Regions from separate parts of the Thermosynechococcus sp. B1 genome, predicted to be linked through region 1. Evidence: predicted binding sites of a transcription regulator. Region 1 holds the regulator's gene; the other holds the start of a gene.

What was found. The regulator HrcA, encoded in region 1, represses chaperone genes, less so after heat shock. The targets are predictions, from matches to a motif close to TTAGCACTCNNANNNTNNGAGTGCTAA.
Region 2: the regulator HrcA is predicted to act here: its motif matches at 3,053-3,079, upstream of groES (co-chaperone GroES).

What each region holds. Positions count from the first base shown of each region.
Region 1 is NZ_CP096573.1:2,487,265-2,497,435, reverse strand. It holds gene M0644_RS12350 (recombinase family protein) at 1-801, shown strand, start outside; gene hrcA (heat-inducible transcriptional repressor HrcA) at 938-1,996, shown strand; gene carA (glutamine-hydrolyzing carbamoyl-phosphate synthase small subunit) at 2,090-3,238, shown strand; gene M0644_RS12335 (carbohydrate ABC transporter permease) at 3,235-4,113, shown strand; gene M0644_RS12330 (IMS domain-containing protein) at 4,106-6,118, opposite strand; gene M0644_RS12325 (hypothetical protein) at 6,343-6,801, opposite strand; gene M0644_RS12320 (hypothetical protein) at 6,827-7,357, opposite strand; gene M0644_RS12315 (2OG-Fe(II) oxygenase) at 7,400-7,993, opposite strand; gene lptC (LPS export ABC transporter periplasmic protein LptC) at 8,027-9,256, opposite strand; gene M0644_RS12305 (NYN domain-containing protein) at 9,243-9,938, opposite strand; gene metG (methionine--tRNA ligase) at 10,004-10,171, opposite strand, start outside.
Region 2 is NZ_CP096573.1:1,761,149-1,772,903, reverse strand. It holds gene M0644_RS08820 (folylpolyglutamate synthase/dihydrofolate synthase family protein) at 1-1,146, opposite strand, end outside; gene M0644_RS08815 (MORN repeat-containing protein) at 1,116-1,748, opposite strand; gene M0644_RS08810 (carbohydrate ABC transporter permease) at 2,167-2,991, shown strand; gene groES (co-chaperone GroES) at 3,179-3,490, shown strand; gene groL (chaperonin GroEL) at 3,559-5,196, shown strand; gene uvrA (excinuclease ABC subunit UvrA) at 5,370-8,231, shown strand; gene purU (formyltetrahydrofolate deformylase) at 8,260-9,135, shown strand; gene M0644_RS08785 (type ISP restriction/modification enzyme) at 9,143-9,940, opposite strand; gene M0644_RS08780 (hypothetical protein) at 9,969-10,322, opposite strand; gene M0644_RS08775 (Eco57I restriction-modification methylase domain-containing protein) at 10,319-10,606, opposite strand; gene M0644_RS08770 (hypothetical protein) at 10,635-11,369, opposite strand; gene M0644_RS08765 (DEAD/DEAH box helicase family protein) at 11,302-11,755, opposite strand, start outside.

The sequences.
Region 1 (10,171 bases):
CTCAGTGCGGCGGTGCGCTTTATTGCCACCACCCACCACAAGCAGATTAGCGTAGCGACCGGTCGGCGCTGGTTGACCCACCCCGTCTATCGCGGCCATCTCTACTACCAAGGGAAAACGGTGATTCCCCAGACCCATGCCCCCCTGATTGCCCCCGATGAAGCGGCTCAGGTGGATCGGCTGTTGCGACGCCAACGCTCTCTGCCTCGTCGCAGTGCCAGTGCCCCCCATCCTCTGGCGGGATTGGTGATTTGCCGCCAATGTCAGCAACGCTTTGGCCGGACTCAGGTGCAACCCTACCGCCAACCGAGCCAATATGCCTATTTGCGTCCCCTCCACTGTCCCCTCTCCCCCAAGTGTCGCAGCATTCCCTACGACGCGGCTTTGGCTGCTGTGATTGATCAAATTGCTGAGCGCCTGCCGCCCGCGATCGCCCAACTGTCGCTGCTGCCGCCACCGCTGACGGCTCAACTGCAAGCAATTGAAACCCAACTGCACCGCCTTGCCGAACTAGAAGCCCAAGGCCTCTTGGATCCCGAAACCGCTCAACTGCGCCGCTATAAACTGGCTGGGGAACGGGCACAACTTGAAGCACAGCAGGCGCAATTGCCTCCTAGCAATCTTGTGCAACTAGCGGTGACCCTTGGTCAGCCGCAATTTTGGTACCAACTCTCGGCAGCGGAGCAACGGTTTTATCTACGGGAATTTTTGCGGGCGATCGAGGTGACCAGCCGCTCCTGCCAGCCTTGGTCGATCCATCTGCAATTTATTTGGGAATCCCCCATTGGCAGTACTGCTTAGCCATTTCTAGCTGAGTTTTTAGTCACAAAAGACCAATCGCCATAGCGGCAAGTTGCAACTCAGAATTGCTGAAATACAAAGGCTAGTTTATAGATAGATAAAAAACACAGATAACAAGTCACAGGTGTAAGGGGTTATGACGATTGAACTCAGCGATCGCCAAAAGCAAATTCTGGGCGCCACCATTAACCATTACATTGCCACCGCAGAACCTGTTGGCTCAAAGGCGATCGCCACGGAATACAACCTCAACGTCAGCCCGGCCACGGTGCGCAATACGATGCTGCTCCTCGAAAAAAGTGGCCTGCTTTACCAACCCCACACCTCCGCAGGGCGGGTGCCCTCTGATTCTGGCTATCGCGTCTATGTGGATGAACTAATCCAGCCCATTCCCGATGTGGCTCGCAAAGCTGAGAGCCTCTTGAGTGAGCGGTTTATCTGGGGACAACAACGTCTTGAGGTGATCTTGCGGCAAGCGGCGCAGTTGCTCTCAGATCTCAGCGGTTACATTACGCTGATCACGCTGCCCAATCGTTTGGAGCGGCAGATTCGCCTCATTCAGCTGGTGGCTTTAGAGCCGCACCAAGTGATGGTCATTCTTGTTCTCGATACCTATGAAACCCAATCCGCCCTGATCCAATTGGATCAAGGGGAAGAGGATCCTGAGCTGCGGGAGCGGACTGTACAGGTGCTTACCAACTTTCTTAACCATCAGTTGCAGGGGCGATCGCTGGTGGAACTCAGTGCCATTGACTGGCAAAAACTGGATTTGGAGTTTCAGACCTACAGTCAGCAGCTTCAGACCCTACTGCGGCAGTTGAGCGATCGCTACAGCCAGCAAGGCACCTCCTTTGTCATCAGTGGTCTTGCCGATGTTCTCCAGCAGCCAGAGTTTTCCCAAGTGGAGCAGGTACAAATGCTACTGCATCTTCTCGAAGACCAACAGGATCAACTGGCTCCCTTGATCAGTGCCGATACCCAAGCCCCCTCGCAGGTGCAAATCCGCATTGGCAGTGAAAATACCTTAGCGCCGATGCAGTCCTGTACATTGGTCTATTCCTGCTACTGCTATGGGGACTCCCCCGTGGGCAGTATTGGCATTCTAGGGCCGACGCGGATGCCCTATGCACGGATTATTCCCCTAGTGGCCACAGCGGCAGATTATCTAACCGAACAGGTGAGTCGCCGCAAGTAAGAAAATCAAAACATCAGAGAATTCTTGTGCAGTCAACGGCCGGCTTTATCATGCACAATAAACTATTGGGCTTTCCCAGTTGGAGATATTGAAATGCCGACACCCGCCTTGCTGGTTCTTGCCGATGGTTCAGTCTTTCGCGGTTTTTCCTTTGGGGCACCGGGAACGGCCATTGGAGAGGTGGTTTTTAACACCGGCATGACGGGTTATCAAGAGGTACTCACCGACCCTAGCTATTGTGGTCAAATCGTGACATTCACCTACCCTGAGTTGGGCAATACCGGAACCACGCCCGAAGACGATGAATCCGATCGCCCCCAAGTGCGCGGTGCGGTTGCTCGCCATATTTGTGACATTCCCAGTAACTGGCGATCGCAACAATCCTTACCTGATTACCTCAAAGCCCATCGCATTCCCGCCATTTATGGGATTGACACCCGCGCCCTCACCCGCAAAATTCGTACTGTCGGTGCCATGAATGGCGGCATCTCCACGGAAATCCTTGATCCCGTTGAACTGCTGCAAAAAGTCCTTGCCGCTCCCAGTATGCAGGGGCAAAATCTAGCCAAGGTGGTGACCACCCGCACCCCCTATGAATGGACAGAGCCAACGCCCCCGGCCTGGGAATTTCGTCCCCAAACGGCCAGCGAAGAGCCACCGCTAACAGTTGTGGCCATTGACTTTGGTGTGAAGCGCAATATTCTCCGTCGCTTGGCCAGCTATGGCTGCCGTGTGATTGTCGTGCCGGCGGATACGCCAGCGGAAACGATTCTCAGCTATGACCCCGATGGCATTTTCCTCTCCAATGGCCCCGGCGACCCTGCGGCGGTTCAGGAAGGCATTGAAACCGCACGCAAATTACTGGTGGCTCAGCGTCCCATGTTTGGCATTTGTCTGGGGCATCAGTTGTTGGGACTTTCTTTGGGGGCGGAAACCTTCAAGCTGAAATTTGGTCACCGGGGGTTGAACCAGCCCGCTGGCCTGACGCGGCAAGTGGAAATTACCAGCCAAAACCACGGCTTTGCCATTACTGAAGAATCCCTTGCCCAAACCCCCGTTGAGATTACCCACTTTAACCTCAATGACAAAACCGTTGCCGGTCTGAAGCACCAAACATTGCCGATTTTCTCAGTGCAGTATCACCCTGAGGCCAGCCCCGGCCCCCACGATGCTGATTATCTCTTTGGCGAGTTTGTGGCGCAAATGCGTGCCTATCGTCAACAGCACCCCCGCAGCCAATGAAAGGGCGATCGCTCACCTCCTATCTCTTTCTTGCCCCTGCCTTGGGGTTACTCACACTGACGGTCTTTTGGCCAGCCCTACAGGCCTTTTTCCTTAGTTTCACTCGCTATGAGATGGATCTCCTGAGTCCGCCTGTGTGGGTGGGATGGGCCAACTTTGCGCAATTGTGGCGCGATGGTGTTTTCTGGAAAACCTTGGCCAATACTTTCCTCTATTTAGTGGTAGTGGTGCCGATTCTGGCGATCGCCCCCCTGCTGTTGGCGATTTTGGTCAATCAACCCCTGCGGGGCATCCACTGGTTTCGTGCTGCCTACTACAGCCCCGTGATTATCTCAATGGTGGTGGCGGGGATTGCTTGGCGCTGGCTCTATGCCCCCAATGGCCTCTTCAACCAACTGGTACAGGGTCTACATCTGCGGGACACCCCGATTCCTTGGCTGACAAGTCCCCAACTCGCCCTCTTTAGTGTCATGGCCGTCACGATTTGGAAAGGCTTGGGCTACTACATGGTGATCTATCTGGCGGGACTTCAGGGGATTAGTGGTGAACTCTACGAAGCGGCAGCACTCGATGGTAGTGACGGCTGGCGACAGCATTGGGATATTACCTTACCGCTGATGCGTCCCTATATTCTTTTGGTGAGCATTATCTCAGCAATTTCTGCCACGAAGGTCTTTGAAGAGGTCTATGTCATGACCCAAGGGGGGCCCCTCAATAGCTCCAAGACCATTGTTTATTACATCTACGAGAATGCCTTTCAGCGCTTAGAGATAAACTACGCCTGTACGATGGGACTGGTCTTATTCCTATTTATCCTGTCGTTGTCTCTCTTGAATCTCAAGTTTGGCCGACAGGTGGAAATGCCCCTTAGCTAACCACCTGCATGCGTTGAATCAACCATTGATTGCCGCGACGGGTAAAGGTGTAAATGACGCGGTAGGGATCGCTATAGGAAATATCATTGCGTAGCGTCCCCTGTTCATAGAAACGGGCATCCTCATTGACTTCCGCCAATACATCCACGCGATCGCTCCCTCGGGGACGGACTTCCTTCACTTCTAGGTTCTTGAGGGTATAGACCCAATGGCTGCCCTCGGATTTTAAGCTCTGTGCCCGCGATCGCCAGCGGCTGAGTTCTGGCTCCGCCAAAATCGTTGCTAGTTTGTCCACCTGAAACGTCATACCCAAGGCTTTGGCTTTAATTTGCTGCCACTGATGGAGGCGATCGCGTGCCATCTCCGGCGTTAAGGTGGTGGCTAAGGTCGTTGGTTGTGGCGTTGCCACAGGAGTTGGCGTCGGGGTCACTGGCGGTGGTGGGGGGGCTTCAGCCGTTTTGGCTGGCCAATAAACTTTTGCCAAGGCGCCCAACCCAACAAGAACAACCCCTGCACCCATCCAAAACCAAGTCTGACGTTTTTTGTGGTGACTGGTTGGCGGGCGGCGCCGTTTGCGAGTGGATGCTGGGGGCGTGTCGGTCTCCGTGGCGGTTGAAGAGCGGGTAGCAGCCGATGCCGAAAAGCCTTGACCCAGCCCAGTATGATACTCCAAGGGCAACGTTTCCGCTGTGAAGGAGACGGGCGGCGGCACGGCCACCGTTGGTCTAATGACTTCGGGGAGGGCAGAGGCAGTGGTGCTGGGCGGTTCAGGGGCAAAGGAGTCGTCACTGAGAGCTTCTAGGTAGGTTTGGATATCGGGATCCGCAAAGTAGGCATCCAAGGCCACCGGCGTTTCCCCCAAATCCCGAAAGGCAGGATAAATTTCTTCCCGTAGCCATTGCTCTGTGTAGTAGTACAGCCCCGGCAGCAGATCGCTGGAGTCATGGGAATGACGGCGGATAAAGGCGAGACTCTGCTGATCTTGAGATTTATCGAGAGCGGCCAGTGCCTCAGCAGGTTGACCCAACAGCAGTAAACAACTGGCCAGTTCAAGGTAGATGTCTTGATTGGGAGAGAGTCGCTCTAGTAAATCCTTGGCGCGGCGAATATAGCTTGGCTGAAGTTCCTGTACACCCCGTGCCACCAGCGCATGCACTGCCAGATAGGTCGCTACTGCTGAGGGACGGCGGGATTCTCGTTCAAAGAGTTCCTGTTGCTCTGCTACGGTGAGATGGCTGCGCAGTTGCAAAATAAATTTCAGAAAATCCTCAACCCCAAGGCCAGAGTGATCGTCATGGCGACCTTCAATCCCCCCGCGATCGCTGAGCATCTCCCGCAGCAATAAAATACCCCGCTGCCGATTCACACTATCGGATAGCGGCAGTGCCAGTAACTCCAGAATGTGGTAGGGACGTAGGCGATTCAGTTCCGTCTGAAACTGCTCTTGGAGTTCAGGAAACAGGTTCGCCCGCTGAAGTACCCCTAGACCGGCTGCGAGGCGAGAGGCGGCTGCTTGGTAGGACTGCCGCTGCCATTCCTCGCGTCCCAATTCCAAATAGGCCAAAGCCACAGTCAGCGTAATGTCAGCAACGACGGCAGAGGAAGTATAGGGGCGGTTGAGATCAAAAGCATCCCCCTTTAGGAATTGTTCTCCCAGTTTGACCACTTGGGAGTAGTTCCCCAGTTCATAGAGCAGGAGGAGCGCCCCCGAAAATTGCTGATCACTAATTTCAAGGTGGGGAGCGGTGGTATCGGGATCCAACTGGGCAATCAAATCATCAGGGTCAACGGCACGGCGGTGGCGATCGTAGGCATGGCGCTGCTCAGGTTCTCGCAAAACCGCATAGGCTTGCTCAATGAGTTCACGACGGGTGGCAACGGTGGTGGGGGAGTGTTGATGGGTGGGCAGTTGCAACAGCCGATCCTGAAACGCTTGCTCGATTTGCTCCGGCGTTGCCTGAATTGGCACACCCAGCACTTGGTAATAGTCGAGGGGAATGCGCACCTGAACCCAAACCTCTAGAGATAAACCAGTCCATCAACCGCAACACGTGCCTTGATTTAGGAAGAACAGGGAACCCCTCCAAAAATGGCTAAGGGTTTAGAAATTACACCAGAAGCCTTTGGGAATGACACTACAGAGGATTCCCAGAAAAAAGGGAGCATCAAGCGTTCTAGGGTATCACAATTTTTGCCCCTCAGTGCGAGTTTGCGCAGAGATTGGCTGGCTTAGCCGCGCACTTTTGCTGTAAAGCCAGAGGCCTTAAATTGCTCCAACTGCAAAGGTGTTGGTTGGTCGTAGGGCACGCTAATGCGAATTTCAAAATCGCTAATGCCAGGTGGAATCACATCAATTGCCCCAACTCGTGTGCGGTTTTGCAACACTGGATTGCCATTGGCATCGTAGATGCGGCCAAAGACATCGGCATCCACCACTGTTTTGCCGGATTTATTCTCTGCTTTGCCAGTAATCAGGTAGCAGTTGGCCTTGAGGGTGGTCCCCCCGGGTGTGACTGAACCTTCACCAATTTCTGGCGGGCATTCGTGGTAACTGAGGTCAAAGAGCCGCACTTGAATAGCGGCGATCGCCGGCAGCGTGGCGATACTTGACCAGCACAGGACACTCAGGAGCAAACACACCACTGCTCGACGCAGATAGGCCACAAACCGATTCGCACTCATGGTCATCGCTCAGCACTTCAACACGCCCCTATTATCCCACAGTGGTCAAAATCCACAGATCAACCGCTCCCAAGAGCAGCGTAAAGACGGCCAAAATACCGTACATCCAAGGCTGAGCAAGGGGCTTAACCACCTCTGTGGGCAATCCGGTATGGGTTTCAATGGCACGCATCATTTGGGCAAACCCCGCCACTCGCATCGGCAGAAGATACCCCTGACCTGTGGCAGTGACTAGATAATAGACCAAGCCCCCTTGGCTGGTACTGCGGGGCTGAAGCCCTTGAATCTCTGACCAAGCCAGTTGCCACTGCCGCCGCAGGAAGGGGGGCACCCAACCGGGATAGGTGAGGCAAATCCCTTGCGCGTCCAGTTCTACCCGCTGACTCAGTGCCCCCCAGAGCAAAATGCCCCCACAGGCGATCGCCCCCCAAAGCAGCAGGGGTGAAACAGGCGCCGCCGTCTGTGCCGCCAAAAAGGGGAGAGGAAGTGTGAGTGCGCCATAGAGGGCAATGAGCGTTCCAGAAATCAGGGGCGAGGTTTTGAAGCGCAGAGGTTCAGTCATGGTTGTTGCTGAGTTATTGCCTCAAGGGTTCATGATCATCCATCAATAGAATAGCCAAGTGGCAAAGGCATATTTAGTCCCCTGCACCACGGGCAAAGCCGTATGGGGATGGGTGTAGTAGGCGGGAAAGACAACGACATCACCGGTGCGGGGTGTGACCTTCACCCCTTGGCGATCGAAATAGGTTTCTCCCCCCTGAAAGTCCTCGTTGAGATAGCCCACTAAACTCACATCCCGTGTTGGGATACCTTGCGCCAGTTCCATTTGCCGACTGGCCAGCAGCAGGTTGTCCACATGGCGGCGATAGCCCTCGCCCACGCGATAGCGCAGGATCGAGAAGTTCTCAATTTCAGGAAAGCGAATGCCATAGTGCTGGTAGAGGACGATTTGAATCGTTTGTGTGGCTTGAAGCAGAATCTGCCGCATCGTGTCCTGTTGGGGATCTTGGGGATCAAAGCGGAGCAAACTGCCACCGCGCACTGAGCGATCGACCGTCCCCATGAGAATTTGCGCATCCTCAAACCCCACCTTCTCAGCCGTAGCAATCACCTGCTGACACTGGTGAGCCGGAATCAAACGCTGGAAGAGGAGAATCTCACCCCCCAAGTCAAGAATTTGCAATGGTGCAGCACTCATAGGGCAAAGATTGTTGCTATCTCTACCATCGGTTTAGGGGAGGCGTAGTTGCAGCGGTACTTCACTTCGGACATTGCCACTGACAATCACCTCTTGGCGATCGAGCCACCCCTTTGCCCGCTGTCCCTGAATTTGAATGCGGGGATTGCGCTGGCGGTAAAAGACGCCCCCTTGGGCTTCCACTTCCTGTTGAGGAATCCGCCAAATCAGTTGAGCCGTGCGCAGGTGGGCATTGGGGCGCTGAATTTCCACTTGACCGCTGGCTTCCACCCGCTCTTGGGGAATCCACCAATTGAGGCGTTGGGCACGCAGTTGTGCCTGTTGAGGTTGGCTATTGATCTGGGCATTGTCAAAGATGGCGCGGTTTTCAGCCATCAGGAAGACACCACGATTGGCCTGCCCTTGAATGCCTTGAGTGGAGGACTGCACCCGCACCGGGCGATCGCTTACCAATTGCTGCTGCGGAATCAACCAGCGTACCGTTTCTCCTTCAACCCGTAGGGCAGGGTTGGGAAGCTGCACTTGAACACCCCCCTCAAGGGTAACTACCTGATCGCTAATCGACCAGATGGCTCTTTGGGCTTGCAGCCGCTGCCCTTGGCGATCGCCCGCTACACCGCGGACGGTGACCCCCCCTTGACCAATCACCCCTGCCAACAGTCGATTGGGTTGCTGCTGCCACACTAGACTCTCCGTACTGAGTTGCAAATCCTTGGCCTCCTTGGCTGACGAGGTCACCTGAACGGCATTGAGGGCACGCAGTTCTTGGCGTTGGCTATCGGCTTCGAGGCGCTTAGCAGTAACAGTGACTTGGGGATAGCGGGCTTGCAAGTTTTTCTGGGCAATGAGAACGCCGCGATCGCCCTGCCAGACCAATTGATCGGCCACAATCGTCCCCTTTTGCTGGAGATCAGTGACGGTGGTGCGGCCTGCAATCCAGAGTTGTCCATCCCGCTGCCGCACATTGACTGCCTTAGCTTGCACCTTGTAAACAGTTTTGCCCTCTGCCTTTAATTCCCCCGTCAGGTTTTGAATCTCCAATTGCTGGCGATCGTCATCACGATAGCGCGCTCCCGCCGCTTGTAATAACCAGAGAAGTTCACCTTTGGCATTGGTTTGCCGTAGGGTCAGATTTTGCAGCTTGACCTCCCCCGTGATTTCTGGTTCTGGTGAGGGTTCCTCGCCCACCCATTGATCCACCCAGCCGCAGCCTGTCAAGGCCAGTACAAGGCAAAGGGGGAGGAGGGGTCTAGGCAGAGGCATTGTTGTCTAGGTTCTCTAGGGTCTCGGGTGACTTATTGGGCGCAGCTTCATCTTTCCCTTCGGCGGTATCTTGCTCCCAATGGGGAGTCACAATGGGGGGCGGCGTCAGGCTACCCGTGACGGGGCGATAGGTATAGGTTGGGCGGGGTGCTTTTTGGATTTCTTCGCGGATGCTTTCGAGATCAATGTAGCGATCGGCAACGTTAATCAGGCTATCGCTCGTCATCGATCGCAGGCTCACCACCTCGACCCGTGCCCCCCGGTAACTCACGGCATCCACCGCATAGGCCAAATCCCCATCGCCGCTAACCAAGATGGCCGTATCATAGCAGCCCACCAGTGCCATCATATCGACGGCAATTTCCACGTCAAGGTTGGCTTTTTTGGAGCCATCCGGCAGCTGCACCAGTTCCTTGGAGACAACACGGTAGCCATTGCGGCGCATCCACAGCAAAAACCCCTGCTGTTTTTCATTGGTGGGGTCAACCCCTGTATAGAAGAAGGAGCGAAAGAGACGGGAACCTTGGGTCAAGTAGCAGAGGAGTTTTGAATAGTCAATTTCAATGCCCAGTTGGAGTGCTGCATAGAAGAGGTTGGAGCCATCAATAAAAATGGCAACGCGCCCGCGATTTTGTAACACCTGTTCTGGTGTGTAAATAGCTGAAGACGAAGATGTAACCATGTAGAAATCATCTCAAAAAAAGTGTGTTATCGAAATATGAAGTCATACCTCTAGCGTATCGCGCGTCAAGGGGAATCGGCGACGGTTGCAGGCAGCGACAGTTTTTGGAAAATCGGCCCTGGATTGGCCAGAGGTTGCAACGCCGGTAAAACACCCCACTGGGCTTGGCGATCGCCCAAAAGGTCTGGGGCAACTGATCCGTTAAATTTAATACTATAGCCCAACTGCCCATA
Region 2 (11,755 bases), 730 kb from region 1:
AAGTGCCTTCAAGTCCTCTAAGTCAGCGCTAGCGTGATCCGGTACGGGTACCAACCACAGGCGATCGCCCCCTCGCAGGAGATGTTTGAGAATCCCCTCATGATCCTTATTGGCGAGCATCCCCACCACCCATGTCACCTCTGTCCAGCCCAGTTGATCCACGTATTGCCGTAGGTAGGCGGCGGCAGGAGCATTGTGGGCACCATCAATGAGCAGTTTGCGCCCTTGCCACTGTAACCATTGCAGTCGTCCCGGCCAGCGGGTTTGCGCCATTCCCTGTTGAATCGCTTCTCGGGAAATCTGCCAGCCTTGAGATTGTAACTGTTGTAGCGTGGCGATCGCGATCGCTGAATTGACCAACTGCATTTCTCCAGCCAAGGGCAAGGGGTACTCCATCCCCCTCCAAATCGCCCATCCCGGCCGCTTTGCACACCACTGGGCTGGTTCTGGCCAGATCGCTGGGCACCCCAAAGCTTCCAAACGCTGCGCAATCACCGCCTCTGCCTCGGGGGGAACAGGGCCAATGACGGCTGGCACGCCCGGCTTGAGAATACCTGCTTTTTCGCCAGCGATCGCCCCCAAGGTATTGCCCAACCGCTGCCAATGATCCCAACCGATGGAGGTAATCACACTCACCAAAGGGGGCTGACATACATTGGTGGCATCCAAGCGCCCCCCCAAGCCCACCTCTATCACCGCCACATCCACCCGCTGCTGGGCAAAATACAACCATGCCGCCGCCGTGATCACTTCAAACTGACTGGGGGGATAAGCCACCTGTGGCAGTACCGCTTTAATGTGTTGAATCAAGGTCAAAAAGACCTCAGGGGCAATGGGTTCACCATCGACACAAATGCGCTCACACCAACTCAACAGATGGGGTGAAGTATAACGTCCCGTGCGATAGCCCGCCGCCCGCAAAACACTATCCAAATAGGCACACACCGACCCTTTGCCATTTGTCCCCGCAACGTGGATCAAGGGCACCTGTAACTGGGGAGACCCCAAAGCACTCAGCAGCGCTTGGATGGGTTCAAGGCCAAGGCGCACCCCAAAGCGGGCGTAGGGACTTAGCGCCGCCGTCAGCGGATCACTCACAGCCTGATTGAAGCAGATTAGCGGGGTTCGCGGCGACCATTGCGCCATGTGGCCACAATGCGGGAGCCATCCGGTAGCGTAAAGACCCCCTGTCCTTCAAATAAGCCATTGCGAAACTGTCCGGCATAGCTTGTGCCATCTCCGAAGGAGAGCGTTCCAGTTCCATGATACTTGCCCGCTAGAAACTGCCCCTCATAGCGGGTACCGTCGGGAAAGGTGAGCACCCCCTCCCCATGGTATTGACCATTGAGAAACGTGCCCTCGTAGCGTTGACCATTGGCCAGTTGGAGAGTGCCCTTGCCATTGAAGATGCCATCCACAAAACCCCCTTCGTAGCGTCCCCCATCGGCATAGGTGAGCACCCCCTGACCGTGGTAGCGTCCATTGCGAAATTCCCCTTCATAGCGGTTGCCATTGGCCATTGTGAGGATACCTTGGCCATTAAAACGACCATTGAGCAATTCCCCTTTGTAGGTGCTGCCGTCGGGAAGTGTCATGGTAACATCCCCGGTGACACGCCGCCCTTCATAGACGGCAATTTGGGCAGTTACAGGAGCTAAGTGCAGGGTTGCACATCCTAAACCAACAAGGCAAGAACTCATCACCCAGCGGTAAATAACAGCAGGATTTGGGTTGTACAGATGAGTCATTACTGGACACTCCACAAGGGTGGACAATTGCAACTTCTCTAACTGGCACAGCTTGTCTCCTATGCAAACTTGGGGAGGAAACTCAAAGCTTTGTCTTGGAATCGGTCTCTGTGCCTGCAGCACTTTGAATAAGCAAGTCCTCAGGAGGGTGGTCAAACACTCTCTTGCGAGACGCAAAGGGTGGTATAGTGCTCCCTTGATAGCGTCTTGAGCAAAATCTTGATTGCAAGGATGTCCTCAAGCGCCCTCCCAACCCCCTGAGTGGGGCAGATAAATCTCTATGAAAGGGGGAAGGAGAATGTACCTCACTGGCAGTTAAAGCAGGGATGAGGGAGAATTGGACATGCAGCCCTCGCCAAGAGGCTGGCTTTCCGAAGGGCGCAGGGTTTTGTTTGGGGAGCGGAAGGTTGTGGATGGGCTGAAACGGCTCTTGGGCAGGGGTCACTCCTTGGGGTTGACCCTAGTATTGACACTGGGGGCGTTGCTGGTTCTCAGCCCCCTACTGGTGGTGCTCTGTACGTCGGGCTGGCCACCGGGAACCCTACCTACCCAATTGTTGCCACCCCAAGGCTGGACATGGCAGAGCTATCAGGCAGCATGGCAGCAGGGACACTTTATCTTGGCCTTTGCCAACTCAACGTTTGTGGCTTTGGCGGTAACGGCGCTCCAGTTGGTGACCTCAGCCCTAGCGGGTTACGCCCTTGCGCGACTTTCGTTTCCGGGGCAACAGACGATGTTGCTGCTGATGCTGGCAACCCTAGTGATCCCATTTCAACTTTTGGTAATCCCAATTTTCCTCATCCTCAAGGCGGGTCATCTGATCAATACCTATGGCGCCTTGATCTTGCCGACGGCGGCCAATGGCTTTGGCGTCTTTTTGATGCGGCAGTTTTTTCTCACATTGCCCGTTGCCCTTGAGGAGGCCGCCCTCTTGGATGGAGCCAATCGCTGGCAAGTGCTCTGGCATATTCTCTTGCCCCTGAGCCGACCGGCCTTGGTCACACTCTTTATCTTCACCTTCATTGGGGAGTGGAATGATCTCTTTAAGCCCTTGGTCTTTACCACCAAGCCAGAGCTGATCACGGTGCAGCTTTCCTTGGCCAATTTTCAGGAGCAGTTCACCAATGATTGGCCGTTGATGATGGCGGCGGCGGTGATTGCCACTGTGCCGGTGATGATTTTGTTTATCTTGGGTCAGCGGCAACTGATTCGCGGCATTGCCACAACGGGACTAAAGAGCTAAAGTTCCGTTCGGAAAACCGTACTGCAACAGGAGTTGCGATCGCCAACCCTCTCTCGCTACATTAGCACTCGAAGGGTGAGAGTGCTAAACAATTGCAAGTGATGCTCTTGCCCCCCAGAAACTGCGCGATGAGCCGTGCAGTGAGTGCTATCAATCCATACTCTTACAATTGGGAGAACAGTACGCTATGGCAGCCGTATCTCTAAGCGTTTCAACTGTGAAGCCTTTGGGCGATCGCATTTTTGTCAAAGTCAGCGAAAGTGAAGAACGTACCGCAGGGGGCATCCTCCTGCCCGACAACGCCCGTGAAAAACCCCAAGTGGGCGAAGTGACCGCCGTCGGTCCTGGCAAACTCACTGAAGACGGCAAGCGTCAGCCCATGGATGTGAAAGTGGGGGACAAAGTGCTGTACTCCAAATATGCCGGTACTGAAGTGAAACTGGCGGGCGAAGACTACGTTCTCCTCTCGGAAAAAGACATCTTGGCCATTGTTGGCTAAGTCGCTGACACTCCTTCATTTCTGTGCGATTTTTCATCACTGTTGAACGATTGAGGTAGGAAACACCTATGGCGAAGCGCATTATCTACAACGAAAATGCTCGTCGTGCCCTCGAAAAAGGGATGGACATCTTGGCTGAATCCGTGGCCGTGACCCTTGGTCCCAAAGGGCGGAACGTGGTTCTGGAGAAAAAATTTGGCGCTCCCCAAATTGTCAACGACGGGGTGACGATCGCCAAGGAAATTGAACTGGAAGATCACATTGAAAACACCGGTGTGGCGCTGATCCGCCAAGCCGCCTCGAAAACCAATGATGCTGCCGGTGACGGTACAACTACGGCAACGGTTCTTGCCCATGCCATGGTGAAAGAGGGGCTGCGCAACGTGGCTGCCGGTGCTAACCCCATTGCCCTGAAACGCGGGATTGACAAAGCCACCCACTTCCTTGTCGAAAAAATTGCTGAACATGCCCGTCCGGTGGAAGATTCCAAAGCCATTGCCCAAGTGGCAGCGATCTCTGCCGGTAACGATGAAGAAGTGGGTCGGATGATTGCCGATGCCATGGACAAAGTGGGCAAAGAAGGCGTGATCTCCCTCGAAGAAGGCAAATCCATGACCACCGAACTCGAGGTCACTGAGGGGATGCGCTTTGACAAGGGCTACATCTCCCCCTACTTTGCCACCGACACCGAGCGCATGGAAGCGGTGCTTGATGAACCCTTCGTGCTGATCACCGACAAGAAAATTACCTTAGTGCAAGATCTGGTGCCGATCCTCGAACAAGTGGCTCGCGCCGGTAAGCCGCTGGTGATCATTGCTGAAGACATCGAGAAAGAAGCCTTGGCGACCCTCGTGGTCAACCGTCTGCGCGGTGTCTTGAATGTGGCTGCGGTGAAAGCTCCCGGCTTTGGCGATCGCCGTAAAGCAATGCTCGAAGATATTGCCGTCCTCACAGCGGGTCAAGTGATCACCGAAGATGCCGGTCTGAAGCTGGAAAATACGAAGCTGGATATGCTCGGTAAAGCTCGCCGCATCACCATCACCAAAGATCACACCACGATTGTGGCCGAAGGCAATGAAAAAGCCGTCAAAGCTCGCTGCGAGCAAATCCGTCGCCAAATCGAAGAAACCGACTCCAGCTACGACAAAGAAAAACTGCAGGAGCGGTTGGCTAAACTGGCCGGTGGTGTGGCAGTGATTAAAGTCGGTGCTGCCACTGAAACCGAAATGAAAGATCGCAAACTCCGTCTGGAAGATGCGATTAACGCCACCAAAGCCGCTGTTGAAGAGGGGATCGTTCCCGGTGGCGGTACCACCTTGGTGCACTTGGCGCCTGAGTTGAGCAACTGGGCGGCTGAGCACCTGACGGGTGAAGAACTGATTGGTGCCAACATTGTTGAGCGTGCCCTTAGCGCTCCCCTGCGTCGCATCGCTGAAAACGCGGGTCAAAACGGTGCCATCATTGTCGAACGGGTCAAAGAAAAACCCTTCGATGTGGGTTATGATGCCGCCAAAGATGAATATGTCAACATGTTCGATGCTGGTATCGTTGACCCTGCCAAAGTCACCCGCTCGGCTCTGCAAAATGCGGCCTCTATTGCCGGTATGGTGCTGACCACCGAGTGCATCATCGTTGACAAACCCGAACCCAAGGACAACAATCCTGCGGGTGCCAGTGCCGGCATGGGCGGTGACTTCGACTACTAAGCCCAATCCAGCGGTGAATCCCTCAGACTCACTGGGTTCACCGCAAGTAACCTAAGTCACACTCACAGCGGGGAAACCACACCCCGCTTTTTTATTGGATGGTGCCAAACGGGTCTGGCAGCGTTGCTATAATAACCCTCAAGTAACGTTTTTTAACATTCGCAGTTTGCAGCATGGGCGATCCAGTGCCTACGGGTGAAATTCGGGTTCGGGGTGCACGGCAGCATAATCTGAAAAACATTGACCTCGATCTGCCCCGCGATCGCCTGATTGTGATGACAGGGGTTTCTGGTTCCGGTAAGTCCTCTCTGGCCTTTGACACGATTTTTGCTGAAGGGCAACGCCGCTATGTGGAGTCCCTCAGTGCCTATGCGCGGCAATTCCTCGGCCAGTTGGATAAGCCGGATGTGGATGCCATTGAGGGGCTGAGTCCAGCGATTTCCATTGATCAAAAGTCCACTTCCCACAATCCTCGCTCGACGGTGGGCACAGTCACGGAAATCTATGACTACCTGCGGCTGCTCTATGGCCGTGCGGGTGAACCCCATTGCCCCCATTGCGATCGCTCGATTCGCCCCCAAACCATTGATGAAATGGTGGATCAGGTGATGCAGTTGCCCCCTCAGACGCGCTTTCAAGTTCTAGCTCCTATTGTCAAGGGGAAAAAGGGCACGCATAAAAAACTGCTGTCGAGTCTTGCTAGTGAAGGTTTTGTGCGGGTTCGCATTAATGGCGAGGTGCGCGACCTCAGTGATGCCATTGAACTGGATAAAAACCATGCCCACACGATTGAAATTGTTGTCGATCGCCTTGTGCTGAAGCCGGGGATTGAGGAACGCTTAGCGGACTCGCTGCGAACGGCGTTGCACCATGCCAATGGTACGGCAATGGTCAGTGTGGTACCCCGCGAGGGTGAGGCTGAGGGTCAAACGCTCCTATTTTCCGAAAATTTTGCCTGTCCGGAGCATGGGGCAGTGATGGATGAGCTATCGCCGCGGCTCTTTTCCTTTAACTCCCCCTACGGTGCCTGTCCAGAGTGCCATGGCTTGGGCTATTTGCGCAAATTTAGCCCGGAGTTGATTGTCCCCAATCCTGAACTACCGGTCTATCTGGCGATCGCCCCCTGGGCCGAGAAAGAACACGACTACTACCTTGCTCTCCTCTGGGGCATTGCTGAAGCCTTTGGCTTTGACATCCATACACCGTGGTACCGCCTCACGGAGTTGCAACGGGAAATTATCCTCTACGGCACCGATACCCCAATTCTCATCCCCGCCGATTCCCGCTATCGCAAACGGGACTACTACCGCCAATTTCAAGGGGTGATCCCAATTTTGGAGCGGCATTACCGCGAAGCCACCTCTGAGGCCTACCGCCAAAAGCTGGAAGAGTACCAAGTCAATCAAACCTGCCCCGCCTGTGGTGGTCAACGCCTAAAACCCGCCGCCCTAGCAGTGCGCTTGGGGCAATATCGCCTCACGGATCTCACCAGTGTCTCGATTCGCGAGTGTTTGGCACGGCTGCGATCGCTCCAACTGAGCGCCCGCCAACAGCAGATTGCGGAGCTGGCCCTGCGGGAAGTGACCGCGCGATTACAGTTTCTCGTGGATGTGGGACTAGATTACCTGACGCTGGATCGCAGTGCGGCCACCCTCTCTGGTGGTGAAGCCCAACGCATTCGCTTGGCCACTCAAATTGGCTCTGGCCTGACGGGGGTGCTCTATGTCCTTGATGAACCCAGCATTGGCTTGCATCAGCGGGATAACGATCGCCTGCTGCAAACGCTGTTTCGCCTGCGGGATTTGGGGAATACACTCATTGTTGTCGAACACGATGAGGACACGATCCGCGCTGCCGATCACATTGTTGATATTGGTCCAGGGGCGGGGATCCACGGCGGCCAGATTGTGGCTCAAGGCAGCCTAGAGGCGATTCTCAATCATCCCGACTCCCTGACGGGGGCTTATCTGTCGGGGCGCAAGCGCATTGAAACCCCCAGCGATCGCCGGCCGGGGAATGGTCAATCCCTAATTCTCAAACAGGTATCTCGCAATAATCTCAAGAACATCACCGTAGAAATTCCCCTCGGTAAGCTGGTGTGTCTGACGGGGGTATCGGGGTCGGGGAAATCCACCCTCATGCATGAAGTCCTCTATCCTGCCCTGCAGCACCATCTTGGTCACAATGTGCCCCTGCCCAAGGGACTTGGCGAGATTGAAGGCTTAAATGCCATTGATAAAGTCATTGTCATTGACCAATCCCCCATTGGGCGAACCCCCCGCTCGAACCCTGCCACCTACATTGGGGTGTTTGATGTTATCCGTGAAGTCTTTAGTCAAACCGTAGAGGCCAAGGCACGGGGCTATAAACCAGGGCAATTTTCCTTCAATATCAAGGGTGGCCGCTGTGAAGCCTGCGCTGGCCAAGGGGTGAATGTAATTCAAATGAACTTTTTGCCCGATGTCTATGTGCAGTGTGAGGTGTGCAAGGGGGCACGCTACAATCGCGATACCCTGCAAGTGAAGTACAAGGGCTGCTCGATTGCTGATGTCTTGGATATGACCGCCGAGACAGCACTGGCCTTTTTTGAAAATATCCCCAAGGTCGTGAGCAAGCTGCAAACCCTCGTGGATGTGGGCTTGGGCTATCTCAAACTAGGGCAAACGGCACCGACCCTCTCTGGGGGCGAAGCCCAACGCTTGAAATTGGCGGCTGAACTGTCGCGCCGTGCCACGGGCAAAACGCTCTACTTGATTGATGAACCCACCACGGGGCTATCTTTTTACGATGTGCATAAACTCCTCGAGGTGTTGCAGCGTCTCGTGGACAAAGGCAACTCGATTTTGGTAATTGAGCACAATCTGGATGTGATTCGCTGTGCCGATTGGATTATTGACCTTGGACCAGAGGGGGGCGATCGCGGCGGAGAAGTGGTTGCCGTCGGCACCCCTGAAGCGGTGGCACTGATGCCTCAATCCTATACAGGGCATTATCTGGCCAAGGTGTTAAATCGCGCCGCTGCCAATTCGCAGTAGTAGAATACAGGTTGCTCTGCCTTGCGGTGTGTCTATGCCGACGATGACCCTCGCCATTTCCTGTCCCGATCAGCGGGGGCTAGTGGCCAAGTTGGCGCAGTTTGTCTATCGCTACAACGGGAACATTGTCCATGCCGACCACCACACCGATGCCGTTGCGGGCATTTTTCTCTCCCGCCTCGAGTGGGAACTAGAGGGCTTTGAAATCCCCCGCGATCAAATTGCCGCGACTTTCATCAACTATGCGCAGCGGGAAAAGGTCTTTGCCAGTTGGCAAGGGGTGCGCTGGCAGTTGCGGGCATCGGATATTCCCTATCGCTTGGCCATTTGGGTGAGCCGCCAAGATCATTGCCTGTGGGATTTGCTGCTGCGACAGCGGGCGGGAGATCTCTTTGCGGAAATTCCCCTGATTATCAGTAACCATGAACATTTGCATCCCATTGCCGAGCAGTTTGGCATTGACTTTCACTATATCCCTGTAACGCCAGAGACCAAGCCCCTTGCCGAAGCCAAGGAACTGCAACTCCTCAAGGACTACAAGATTGATCTGGTGGTGCTGGCCAAGTATATGCAGGTGCTCAGTCCAGAATTTATTGAGGCCTTTCCCCAAGTGATCAACATTCACCATTCATTTTTGCCTGCCTTTGCGGGGGCGAATCCCTACCACCGTGCCTATGAGCGGGGAGTAAAAATCATTGGTGCCACGGCCCACTATGCCACAGCGGATTTAGATGAAGGGCCGATTATTGAGCAGGCGATTGTGCACATTAGCCATCGCGATACGGTGGCGGATCTGATTCGCAAGGGCAAGGATTTAGAACGGGTGGTCTTGGCACGGGCAGTACGGCTGCATTTGCAAAATCGGATTCTGGTGTATGGCAATCGCACGGCAGTCTTTGCCTAGGAGCTGATTAGGGGGCAGTTGCCTTTTTGCTGAGGAGCTTGAACTTTGGAAGCTGTTGGACAATCTGGACCGTTTCGACGCTCACTCGCACCACGCGCTTCAGTAAGTCAATAATGTAGCGGGGATCTGCTGACCAGTCGTTGGGGTCATTGCGAATTTGGCTGTCTTTATCCACAGTGACTTGATAGTGATCCATCACCCACTCGATGGCAGGCTTGCCATTCACCACATAGTCATAGGCTTGAAGAGGAATCCCCGTTAGGGTGACATAACGGTTGTAAATAATCGTGGTCTTATCCACCTGCTGCCCTTTTTTGGCAAAGCGCATCTTTTCAACGCGATAGAAGGTTTTGGCATCAGTGGTCAGGGGGGCTGCCAACTCAGTGAGGGGGTAGGGGTCAATGGTTTCATAGTGGAGATGCCAGTGAGCCAACTCTCGGCCTGCCTTGCTAAAGCCCCAAAAATCTTCAACGTAGGGAATGCGCGGCAGCATCTTTTTCAGGTCATTGGCGTAGCGTTGGCGATAGTCAGGACTGTGCAAAATGCCATAAACGTAGTAGAAAATATCCTCTTTACCGATTTGGGTATCCCCGTAGGTGTCGCGAAAGACTTTGAGGATGGCATCATTGATATTCTCTTTCTGGCGATAGCCCGTTGATGTGTTGCTCTCAAATAACGATCCCTGTGGCGTGGCTTCAACTTTTTCATAGGTATAGAGGGGAAAACATTGGCTATTGGAAATTAACTCTAAGTCGGGTACTGATGCTTTTAGGGTCTGTATTGACAAAAGAAACAAAGTTTTCAAACTCTGGATTGCGAGCATTGATCCAATCTTACTGCTCATTGGGTGTAACCTCTTGCCAAGGTAGGGTTGTGTAGTCACCAAAGGTGGCAATCTTGCTTAGTTTCTCTTCCCGACTCAGATAATAGCCAATATCGTGATAGTAAATTTCATGATTGGTTTTGGCAGGATTCTTGATCAACAGGGTAATGGCAACTGTATTTGTACAACCTTGACCAAAAATTTGTCCCCCCTCTTTCTTAGCTCGCTCACCAGAAGTTTTCTGTCCTCTTAGTCCCCGCAGATTAAAGACATAGACACTGGTAAACTCATCAGCAAGACATTTGCGCAAGCCATCCATTGCATTGCTGTCAATAAAGGAGCCGTTTGTCACAAAGGCAATCACGCCTTTTCCCCTAGACGATCCGTTGCCCAGCGAATAGCACGAATATATGAGTCATAAAGACTTCTTTTTGAAGTCGCGTTAGAAAATTTTGCATAAGTCTCAGCAATCTTTTTATCAAGTCTCTGGTATTTTAGATTTTTGTTACTATCATTTTCGCTCTTTTGCCCTGCGGAATAGGGCGGATTGCCAATGATCACGGTGATCTTTTCTTGTTTCTGCGCTAAAACGCGGCGATTGTTTTCAGGGAAGAAGGCTTCATTGAGGGTGTCCTCGTGTTCATACATTTGAAACGTATCGGTGAGGACAATGCCGTTAAAGGCCGTTAAAGGGGGCGTAGTGTCCTGTAAGGCTAGCGTAGGCGGTTTCAATGTTGATGGCCGCAATGTAGTAGGGCAGTAGCAGAATTTCGTTGGCGTGGAGTTCGCGGCTGTACTTGGTGGGCAAGGCTTCGCGGGGAATCAAGCCACTCTGGAGCAACCGCACAATAAAGGTTCCCGTCCCCGTAAAAGGATCGAGGATATGCACATTCTCTGAGGCTAGACTGAGGCCAAATTCCTGCTGGAGCGCTGCATCGGCACTGCGGATGATGAAGTCCACAATTTCCACAGGGGTATAGACAATGCCCAACCGCTCTGCCATTTTCGGAAAGGCCAGCTTAAAGAATCCCTCATACAACTCAATGACAATTTTTTGCTTGCCCTGTAGGTTGTCAATGCCGCTGGCACGCAACTTGACGCTGGTATAAAAGTCCTCTAACTTGGCGGTTTCCTTGTCGAGAGCCTGCCCCTCTAGCACCGCAATCATCGTCTCCATCGCTGCCGAAACGGGGTTGTACTGGCTAAAGGCATAGTCGGCAAAGAGGGCATCAAAAACGGGTTTGGTAATGAGGTGCTGCGACAGCATCTCTATGGTGGCGGCTGCGGTAATGCTGGGGTTGATGATCTCCTGCAAACTGGCGACAAAGGCATCAAATTGGGCCCTAACGCTGGGATTTTTGGCGATGATGCCCTCCATGCGCGTGCGATGGTGATCGGCAAGGATGGCCACATCCTTGGCCCAGTCCTCCCAATACTGGCGATCGCCACACTTTATGCACCACCTTGGCGTAGAGGGCTTCTTTCCACTCCTCCAGTTCTGGCCAGTGAAACGCTAACTGCACGGGTGTGAGGTCGTTGTCAATTTCTTCACTGTCTTCACGGCCACCCCCAATCCCAATCACATCAATTTGCGGGGGTCGCTGCTGATTGAGTGCCAGCTTGTTGACAATGGCATTAAAGCGATCGTCGTGCGCCCGTACGGCCTCACCAAAGCCCAAGCGGTGCAGTTCCTTGCCATAGATGGCTTCCTCATCCATCGAGCAAAGGGTGATGTTTTCTTCTGTGGAGAAAATCACCGTCATCTTGTTGGTTGCTGCTGCCCCCTTGCGAATCTTC